Regions from separate parts of the Paenibacillus sp. ov031 genome, predicted to be linked through region 2. Evidence: riboswitches for the same ligand, from Rfam matches in the RefSeq annotation. Region 2 holds a riboswitch; each other region holds the start of a gene.
What was found. A riboswitch is a leader RNA that binds a small molecule or an ion and turns the genes downstream of it on or off. The one in region 2 is predicted to bind thiamine pyrophosphate.
Positions count from the first base shown of each region.

Region 1: linked by a shared signal. The riboswitch ahead of BUA17_RS09045 (thiamine phosphate synthase) and the one ahead of BUA17_RS22255 (ABC transporter ATP-binding protein) in region 2 are both predicted to bind thiamine pyrophosphate.
Region 3: linked by a shared signal. The riboswitch ahead of tenA (thiaminase II) and the one ahead of BUA17_RS22255 (ABC transporter ATP-binding protein) in region 2 are both predicted to bind thiamine pyrophosphate.

Region 1 is NZ_FRDO01000001.1:2,132,092-2,135,369, forward strand. It holds gene BUA17_RS09030 (thiazole synthase) at 1-131, opposite strand, end outside; gene thiS (sulfur carrier protein ThiS) at 135-338, opposite strand; gene thiO (glycine oxidase ThiO) at 335-1,567, opposite strand; gene BUA17_RS09045 (thiamine phosphate synthase) at 1,573-2,166, opposite strand; TPP riboswitch at 2,479-2,588, opposite strand; gene BUA17_RS09050 (ABC-F family ATP-binding cassette domain-containing protein) at 2,722-3,278, opposite strand, start outside.
Region 2 is NZ_FRDO01000006.1:7,569-10,846, reverse strand. It holds gene BUA17_RS22265 (ATP-binding cassette domain-containing protein) at 1-390, shown strand, start outside; gene hisC (histidinol-phosphate transaminase) at 415-1,536, shown strand; TPP riboswitch at 1,644-1,746, shown strand; gene BUA17_RS22255 (ABC transporter ATP-binding protein) at 1,923-2,690, shown strand; gene BUA17_RS22250 (ABC transporter permease) at 2,704-3,278, shown strand, end outside.
Region 3 is NZ_FRDO01000001.1:999,477-1,002,754, forward strand. It holds gene BUA17_RS04375 (NAD(P)/FAD-dependent oxidoreductase) at 1-1,034, shown strand, start outside; gene BUA17_RS04380 (hypothetical protein) at 1,043-1,333, shown strand; TPP riboswitch at 1,380-1,478, shown strand; gene tenA (thiaminase II) at 1,600-2,271, shown strand; gene BUA17_RS04390 (GNAT family N-acetyltransferase) at 2,315-2,848, shown strand; gene BUA17_RS04395 (TetR/AcrR family transcriptional regulator) at 2,898-3,278, shown strand, end outside.

The sequences.
Region 1 (3,278 bases), on a different contig from region 2:
CGCCGAACCGCGAACGTTAATACTTCCGTACCGGAGGCTTCAACCGCCTGGCTCTGCACTTCCAAGTCCGAAAATTTGCCTGTACCCAGCAGCAATCTAGACTCAAACGTATAATTTCCAATCCTCAACATAATTCAACCGCCTCCCACAAAATGTACAATTTCAATTCGGTCTCCGTCTCTTAACGCCGTCGTTTCATGATATTCCCGCGTTAAAATTTGCCGATTCAATTCAACCACGACGGTTTTTACTTGCAAATTAAATGAATTGAGCAATTTATCTACACGATTTAAGCTATCTTCAATTTGCATGGTTTGTCCGTTGACAATGATGTTCACTGCAACATCTCCTTTATGTTCAAACGTTCTGGACAAAGGTCCTGAATCCCCAGTTCTTCCGAGGTTTTGCCACAAATCAAGTCAGCCATAAGGCTGGCTGTAATTGCACTAAGCAATATGCCGTTACGATAATGTCCAAAAGCAGCGAATAAACCCGGTACACTATCATAAGCCCCCACATAGGGCAATCCATCCGGAGTCGAAGGACGGACACCAGCCCACGCTCGGATAAAATGTGCTTCCTTCATGCCAGGTACCCAGTTTGTTGCAGCTGCAAGCAGCTTCTGAATGCCTTGTACCGAAACTTTCATGTCTGTTCTTCCAGGAAGGCTTGTTGCACCGATCCATACTTCTCCATTGGCTTTGGGAACAATATATATATCCTCTGCATACACCGTTTTGTCTGGCCTGTACCCGGCATGGTGGGGAGAAAACTGCACGGCTGCAATCTCCCCCTTTACTGGTAAAACAGGCGATTTCAGACCTACATGTCTCATCAATTCTTCACCATGTAACCCTGTAGCAATAATTACATTTCTCGATGTCATCGTTCCTATTGAAGTCTCGATTCCTTGCACACCGTTTACATTCGTATGCAAACGGACATCCTGTACCCCTTCCATCACCCTTGCACCCATGGCTTGAGCCGATCTGACATAAGCCTGCGTTAAGTTGACAGGAAGAACCTCGCTCTCGGAAGGTCTGTAAAATGCTCCATACGTATCCCTGTTTAACCATGAAGCTTCCTGTTGGACAGCAATACGATCCCACCAAATATGTTCTGTAGATAAGGTAGACGATCTACGATCATTCTTGTAACTGCTGACCTCACTGTATGAACGAAAAGGAGTAATAAATCCATGCTGTTGCAGCCCCATTTCCACTCCGCTAAGCGAACTGATCCGTTCCTTCTGCTCATGAAGCAAAGCTCTGCTCTGCCTTGCAAGCTTTGCCATTACAGCATGAGTGAATTCCTCACTATCAGCAGCAAGCATGCCTGCGGCTGCACAGGAAGTTCCCCCAGCGATCCGCGCCCGCTCAACCAGAAGAACGTCATGGCCTCGAGTAGCGAGTTCATATGCGATGGCACATCCGATAACTCCTCCACCTACAATAATGGTTTCTGCATGAAGCTTGCCTCCAACTTCCGCTCCAACTTTACTTCCCGAAACTATTCCTGGATGATAGCCTGAACGATTCCTGCTTCGACTTCTTGCTTCCTCTCTCAAGATCTTCATCTCCTTGGTTCGGCGTACTTGTCTGAATCCGTGATCGCCTGTCGCAATGAAGCGGCAGCTACTTCCGGCTTATCGGTCGTCCAAATCGTTGAAATTACAGCGGCTCCTCTAGCACCAGCAGTTCGAATGGCAGCAATATTCTCAGGACTAATCCCGCCAATCGCGATCACGGGAATCGAAACATTAGAGCATACCTCAGCTAACGCACTTAGCCCTCTGGGTTCGCAATTCGGTTTACTATTTGAAGCATAGACATGCCCATAAAAGAGATAATCCGCTCCCTGTTCTTCTGCAACTTTTGCTTCTTCCAGAGAATGAACCGATATGCCTACGCGCAGCCGATCGACTCTCCTCAACTCATCCTTATCATAGCTGCGAGTAACTGCTTGACCCCAATGCACACCACCAATTGAAGCATATTGATCCAGCTGATCTGAGCCATTCATAATGATTCGGTCAGATGGAACACCTTGTGCTTTCAGACTTTTCGCCCAATACATCTGTTGCTCAAGGGTCAACTTTTTTTCACGAATGTGGATATAATCGACCCACCGCCATATACCCTTAGCAATATTCAGAAAAGAGTCCAAGTCTCCTGTACCTGGTGAAACCACATGCAGTTCGAATGATCTTGTTATTACATGTTCGTGGAAGATTACCGTCCTGTTCGCCCTCCTCTTGCATGATTTAAGCTGATATACAACAAAAAAGCCACTCCCGTAGGGGAGTGGCCACGAATTTAAAATTCATGGATCAACTGAATGACTGTCGCATGCAATTACACTATACATAACGCATAACAACTATAGAAACCATCCATAGTCGCAACGCTGTATACATAGAACTGCATGATTCATCTTGCAGGCCATATCGCAAAGTCAACGATAAAGCTCTTTGTCATTAGCTGAAACGCGCCACTTCCCTACGCTGGTATGATCCAGATCAGGTACAAAGGGTCCGGAATCGCATTCTTCCATCTCAGCCGCATCGTGCGGCCCCCCTAGTGTTCATATGAAGCTGTAGCCTATGTTACCATAGACACCTTTTTTTGTCACCGTACATTTCCATGAATTACGTTGTTCACCATTGCTGAAATCATGTAGTTAACGAAGTTGCTGTTTCTGGTGCGAAGAATTTCGTAGAAACTATTGTTTGTCGGACCAAGCTTCAACATCCCACGTTTTGGTTACCCAACCTTCATAAAATTCAGGTTCATGGGATACGAGCAGCACGGTACCCTTGAATTCCTGCAGGGCACGTTTCAGCTCTGCTTTTGCGGTTACATCCAAATGGTTTGTGGGCTCATCGAACAAAATCCAGTTACTTTCACGCATCAGAAGCTTACATAAACGAACCTTGGCTTGTTCACCACCACTAAGTGCGTTAAGCGGGCGGGTGATATGCTCATTTTTTAATCCACAACGTGCGAGATGGCCCCGGACTTCATTCTGTGTCAGATGAGAAAACTCATTCCACACATCTTCGATCGGGGTAATATTACCTGCACGTACTTCCTGTTCGAAATAAGCTGTTTCCAGATAGTCCCCCAAGAAAGTCTTACCGCTAATTGGTGGGATTTTCCCCAAGATCGTCTTGAGCAGTGTGGATTTACCTACACCGTTACATCCAACAATGGCAATTTTCTCGCCACGCTCAATCGTCATCGTCATTTTAGGCAATAATGCATATGAATATCCGATTT
Region 2 (3,278 bases):
GTATTATCTGGCGGACAAAAACAACGTGTCGCCTTGGCACGGGCACTCGCAAGTCATCCGCGTTTACTGCTGCTGGATGAACCGCTGGGTGCATTGGATGCATTGACCCGAATTGAGATGCAGCAATTAATCGAACGCTTGTGGGTAGAAGAATATCTGACTGTCATTCTGGTCACTCATGATGTCAGTGAGGCGGTTGCGCTGGCTGACAGGGTGCTGTTAATCGAGGATGGTCATATAACGATGGATACCCGAATTACGCTGGAGCGGCCACGTGTTCGGGACAGCGGGTTTGCTCATTTTGAAAACCTTATTCTGAATCGCTTGTTGACTCCGCCACAAGAGACACCACAGCAGATTGCCCAGAAACAGATATCATTCTCGATCTAATTCCACTGGAAAGAAGGCATGATTATGCAATCCCTTTCACCCGTTCCCTCTCCACCTGTCAAAGACCTGTTAACTCAAATTCCGGCTTATACGCCTGCCAAATCCATGGAACAGATCCGGCGGGAGTTGGGACTGGAAAGTGTGGATCGACTTGCAGCGAACGAAAATCCGTTTGGTTCCTCTCCCTTAGCAGCGGAAGCGGTCAGATCGCTGGGTTCTGATCTTTTGGCTCAATACCCCGACGGTTCCAGCCAACTGCTGCGTGACAAACTTGCGGAACGTCTGGGTGTGCGTGCCTCCCAACTGGTATTTGGCAGTGGTTCATTCGAGCTCCTTACCCTTACCGCCCAAGCCTATCTTAATCCCGGCGAGGAATCACTCATTCCAGTGCCCTCCTTTAACTGGTATAAGGGCGCTACGCTGCTGGCAGGCGGGGTCATTCATGAAGTGCCTTTGGTCAACCATTCACTGGACCTGGAGCAATTCCGGCAACGGATCAATGCTTCTACCCGAATTATCTGGCTGTGCAATCCGAATAATCCAACCGGAACCATTTTCACGGCAGATGCCCTACATGGTTTACTCGAACATGTTCCCTCCCATGTCGTGGTTGTCCTGGATGAAGCATATTATGAATTCGCGGAAAGTGAAGATTATCCTGATACGGTTAAGCTGCTGGAGCAGTATAATAATCTGATTATTTTGCGGACCTTCTCCAAAATATATGGACTGGCCGGCCTGCGAATTGGATATGGCATCGGGAATGAAAGCATCATTGAAGGCATTAACCGGGTCAAGCTGCCCATCAGTCTGACAGCCACATCCCAAGCCGCTGCTTTGGCCAGCCTGGATGATCATGAATTTGTTTCTCACTGCCTGCACTACAATCGTCAAGGAAGGGAAACGTTAATGCAGTCCTTTGATCAGTGGAACTTACCCTACATCCCTTCCGAAACAAATTTCATCATGGTTGATCTGTTGCAGGATAGTGGCCCGATTACCCAAGAATTGTTGAACAGAGGCATCTCTGTCCGCGGCGGTGCCGAATTCAGTATGCCTACCTGGCTTCGGATTACGATTGGTACACCGGAGCAGATTGCCCGTCTGATCGGGGAGCTTGATTCACTGTTACATTCAAACGATTAGAATCCTAGTTACTTTCCTAACTCACATTACGCACACTTCTTTTAAGCCGCCCTCTTTACATTCCACTTGCATGTGATATATGCTGAACACACAACTGCATATCTTGAACATTGCACTAGGGGAGCCTTGCGGCTGAGACGAATCGAACGATTCGGACCCTTTGAACCTGATCTGGATCATACCAGCGGAGGGAAGTGGAGCGGCCTCTCAGTAAGCGGATTTTTTCATGTTGATGATGGAATTTAATGTGAATTGAACTTACAGACCCACTCATTTCTCCGGAAATGGGTGGGTCTTTTTCGCGTTCTGCGGGCAGATCAGAAGGTGTAATTAAAGATCCCGCGGTTTGAAGTTGAATTATGAATAACAAGGGGGGACGGAACGAGATGGATAACGATATAACCATTCACAACATGAGCTACGCTTTCCCGGGAAAAAGGGATTCCCCCGTGCTCTCCAATGTGTCGATGACTGTAGCCAAAGGCGAATTTGTCTCGCTCATCGGTTCCAGCGGCTCCGGTAAAAGTACCCTTTTCAAGCTGCTGGCAGGCCTGCTTGAGCCAACACACGGAACCATTGAAATTCCTTGGGTTCAAGAAGGAAAGCGACTGGGGCAGGTGGCCTACATGCCGCAAAAGGACCTCCTATTATCCTGGAGAACCGTCATGGGGAATTGCATGCTTCCCTCTGAACTGGCTGCAGGTCGGCAGGATAAGATAAGGATTCGAGCAGATATCCTGGCTGGCCTCGACAGATTTGGCTTATCTGGCCACGCGCATGCTTACCCGGACGAGCTTTCAGGTGGCATGCGCCAGCGTGTCGCGCTGCTTCGTACTTTGCTGACAGGTGGCCAACTTATGCTGCTGGATGAACCATTCGGCGCACTCGATGCCCTGACCAAACGGGATATGCATCGCTGGCTGCTGGAGCTATGGGAAGGCCTGGGCAAAACCGTGTTGTTCATCACACATGACATTGAAGAAGCCCTGCTGCTCAGTGATCGGATTATCCTGTTAACTCCGGTGGGCCAAGGTCAACAGCTGCAGGATCTGTCGGTACCTTTGCCACGTCCAAGACATTCGGACATGATCTACGAACCGGCTCTCGTTCAGATGAGGCGACAACTGGAGGAACAATTGCATGCAAGACGGTAACTTGAGAGATAGCATGAAGCATAGCGTAAGAGGTTGGCTTGCCCGTTATGGTCTGTTTCTTTTGCTCATGATCTTGCTGCTTGTCATCTGGGAGTGGATTGTGCGTATGGGGTGGGTGCCTTCCTTCATCATTCCAGCCCCGACGGCGATTGCCATTTCGCTGTATGAACATCGCCGCCTCTTGTTGGCTACACATCTGCCCGCTACCTTGATGGAAGTTGTCGTTGGTTTTGGCTTGTCCATTGGTGCCGGAATTGCACTTGCAACGGGTATGTATATGAATCGGTCGATTGAAAAAGCGTTATATCCCTTCATCGTGATCAGTCAGACGATCCCGCTGATTGCCTTGTCCCCCGTCTTCATCCTATGGTTTGGCTACACCTTGTGGAGTAAAGTCGCGGTGGTGTTCCTGATCGCATTTTTCCCGATTGTAGTAAGCACCTACGATGGCCTGCGCCAGGGTGATCCGGAGCAGCGTGAACTGCTGCTGACGATGGGGGCCAGCAAGTGGGATATTTTTCGCAAACTCCAGATTCCACTTGCCCTTCCCTCCTTCTTTTCGGGACTGAAAATGTCTGTGGTGTATTG
Region 3 (3,278 bases), on a different contig from region 2:
AAGATCGAGGGCAGGCTACGGATGCTGCTGCCGGGATCATCTGTCCCTGGTTATCTCAGCGCCGTAATCAGGATTGGTATCAGCTTGCCAAGGCGGGTGCACGTTTTTATCCCGGTTTAATTGAAGAACTCAAGAGTGAAGGGGAAACGGAAACGGGTTACGCTCAAGTGGGTGCTCTTAGTATTCATACGGAAGTAGAGAAAATCAACAAGATGCAGGAGCGAGCACACCTTCGTAAAGAAGAAGCACCGGAGATTGCCGATATTACCCGTCTGGATGCAAAAGAAACCCATGAGCGTTTTCCACTCCTGGAGGAGAACTTTCAGTCCGTCTACATCAGTGGTGCTGCGCGTATCGATGGACGTGCACTGCGTGATGCCTTAATCCGATCGGCACAGCGAAATGGAGCGGTCCTGATTAATGGGGATGCGACACTTCAATATGAATCGGACCGAGTAACTGGAGTGGTTGTTGACGGTAAAGTCATATCGGCTGACGAGGTTATTGTGTGTGCCGGCGCTTGGGCTAGTGAACTGTTGAAGCCCTTGGGCATTGATTTTAAGGTTCGTTATCAGAAGGCGCAAATTATGCATTTGCAGGTTCATGATCGAGAAGACACTGGGAAATGGCCTGTGGTCATGCCTCCTTCGGATCAATATCTGTTAGCCTTTGATCAACAGAAGATTGTGATCGGGGCGACTCACGAAAATGATATTGAAGGCTATGATATAAGAGTAACCGCAGGCGGAATGCAGGAAATTTTGAATAAAGGATTGGAACTGGCTCCCGGTTTAGCCGATAGCACGTTTCAGGAAGTAAGAGTAGGTTTCCGTCCGTTTACACCTGGTTTTCTTCCGGTAATGGGTGCTGTTCCTGGTTGGGAGGGCTTGATCACAGCCAATGGACTTGGAGCGTCCGGTCTCACGATGGCGCCTTTTATTGGAAGTCAACTGGCCAAGTTGGCTATGGGTTTGGATTTGGATATCGATATTCAGCCATATGACCTTGGAAAAGCAATGGATGATCAGAAATGAGGTGAACGATGACGTATTCACAGCGCTTAACTCACGGTAACTCATCAGACATTATTTATCTGGAGCACCAGATTGGCATCACCGAGGAGGAATTAGCAAAAGCCGAGGAAGAGTGGAGGGGTTACGAATCGGATTTAAACAAGTTAAGGACGTCTCCGGCGTATAATGCAACTTCAGCGACGAACGTCTCTAATGAGCAAAAATGGGTAGATGAGTTAAACAAATTGCAAAGTATGATTAAGGATATCCGCACCCGACTTAAGAAGTTGCAAGAAGATTTAGGGGAACTTGAAGATTAATAGGAATGGATTGACATTTGGGAAAACACATGTTGTAATAAGCCTGAGCTATTTGCAGGGGGACTGTTCGCAGTTGAGAAGGTTAAAACCTGACCCTTTGAACCTGTTAGTTAATACTGACGTAGGGAGCAAATGACATGTACTCATGTTATTTTGCCCTTGCCGAAAATAGGACAAGGGCTTTTTGGTCTGCATTTTGGATGACAGAACGCGATAGCTGGATGTGAAGCGGGGACATTATAATTTTAATACAAGGAGAAATGATCATGTCATTTTCAAGAACGTTAAAAGATAAGTCCAGAAACGTATGGGAAGATGGATACAACCATCCTTTTTTACATGAAATGGGGAAAGGCACACTGGATCAGGAAGCGTTTAAGTTTTATCTTCTTCAGGACTATACATATCTGATTGAATATGCGAAGATTTTTGCCATGGGTGCGGTGAAGGCGACAGATGAAAAACTGATGACGAACTTTACGGTGATTCAACACGCTATTCTGTACGAAGAAATGGATTTGCATCGAAATTATATGAAGGAATTTGGGATTACGCTGGATGAAAATCATGCTGTCAAACCCTCTCTTTACAACAAGGCGTATACGTCGAATATGATGAGTGTTGCACAAACAGGTGGGGTTGCTGAAATCATCGCCGTCATTTTCCCTTGTGCGTGGACGTATTACGACTATGCCACAAGATTAAAAGAACAATATCGAGATTCATTAGAGGGCAATTTCTATCAGACTTGGATCGAAAATTATGCAAGTGATGAATTCCGCGACTCATTCGAATGGTTCTATGATACACTGGATGCATTATGCGAACATAAAACCGAGCAGGAACTGGAGGCCATTGAAGACATATTCAGAAGAAGTGTTGAATTTGAATATCTATTCTGGGATATGGCTTATAAACGGCAACTCTCGTACTTCTGATGAATGCAATCTACTACAACCAGAGATAAGGATGAACATACAGATGGACAATCGTGGAGAACTCATCTATTTACGATTTTTGAACGTGGAAGACGCTGCTGGGCTACTGGATTTGCAGTTCCGTAACCGGGCTATTTTCGAAGAAATATCGGCAAGCGAACGATCGGATACATTCTATACATTGGAGGGCCAAGTAGCCCTTCTCGAAGGTTGGAACAAGGCGAGGGAAGAGGGGAAACGGTACTCTTTCGGGATCTTTCTGAACCATACGCATGAGCTTATTGGGGAGATCTCTCTGTTCGAGCTTGAACTGGATTCCACCACCAAATGGATTGTTGGTTATGTGCTCGATCAGGTGCAGAATGGCAAGGGATATATGAGTGAAGCCCTTCAGCTAGCACTGGATTTTGCTATGAATGAAGCGGGTATAAAACGAGTGGAGGCAGGTGCGCTGCCTGACAATGCCGGATCGATTCGAGTGCTTCGCAAGGCGGGCTTTCAGGAGACGGACCGGCAGAATATTAAAATCAAGGGGATTTGGAAGGAACATATGATGTTTGCAGTGGATTTGCAATAGGTTACTAGATATCGTAACGTGAACCACCTAAATCATCCAGGGGGAACTTATGAATAAGCGGAAACAAATGTTATTGGACTCAGCGCTTGTACTCTTTGGGAAACATGGAGTGACCAACACCTCCATACAAATGATCCTAGACGAGTCAGGTGTGTCCAAAGGAACATTTTATAAATTCTTTGGCTCGAAGGATGATTGTATTCTTGCCATTCTGGAGCAACGTGTACAGGAAGATATGATGATTCGCAAAGATTTGGAGAGCCAAAGCTATGCTTCCGATTTTGATTTACTGGTGGATCAGATTATGGTGCCGATGATTTTGCCAGAAAAAAAGCTTGTTGTGGAGCTATTCTGGACAGGCTTCTACTCTGGAGAATGCGATCTGAAAAACTTGACTCGCATACAGTTAAATTGGTTATCTGAACGACTG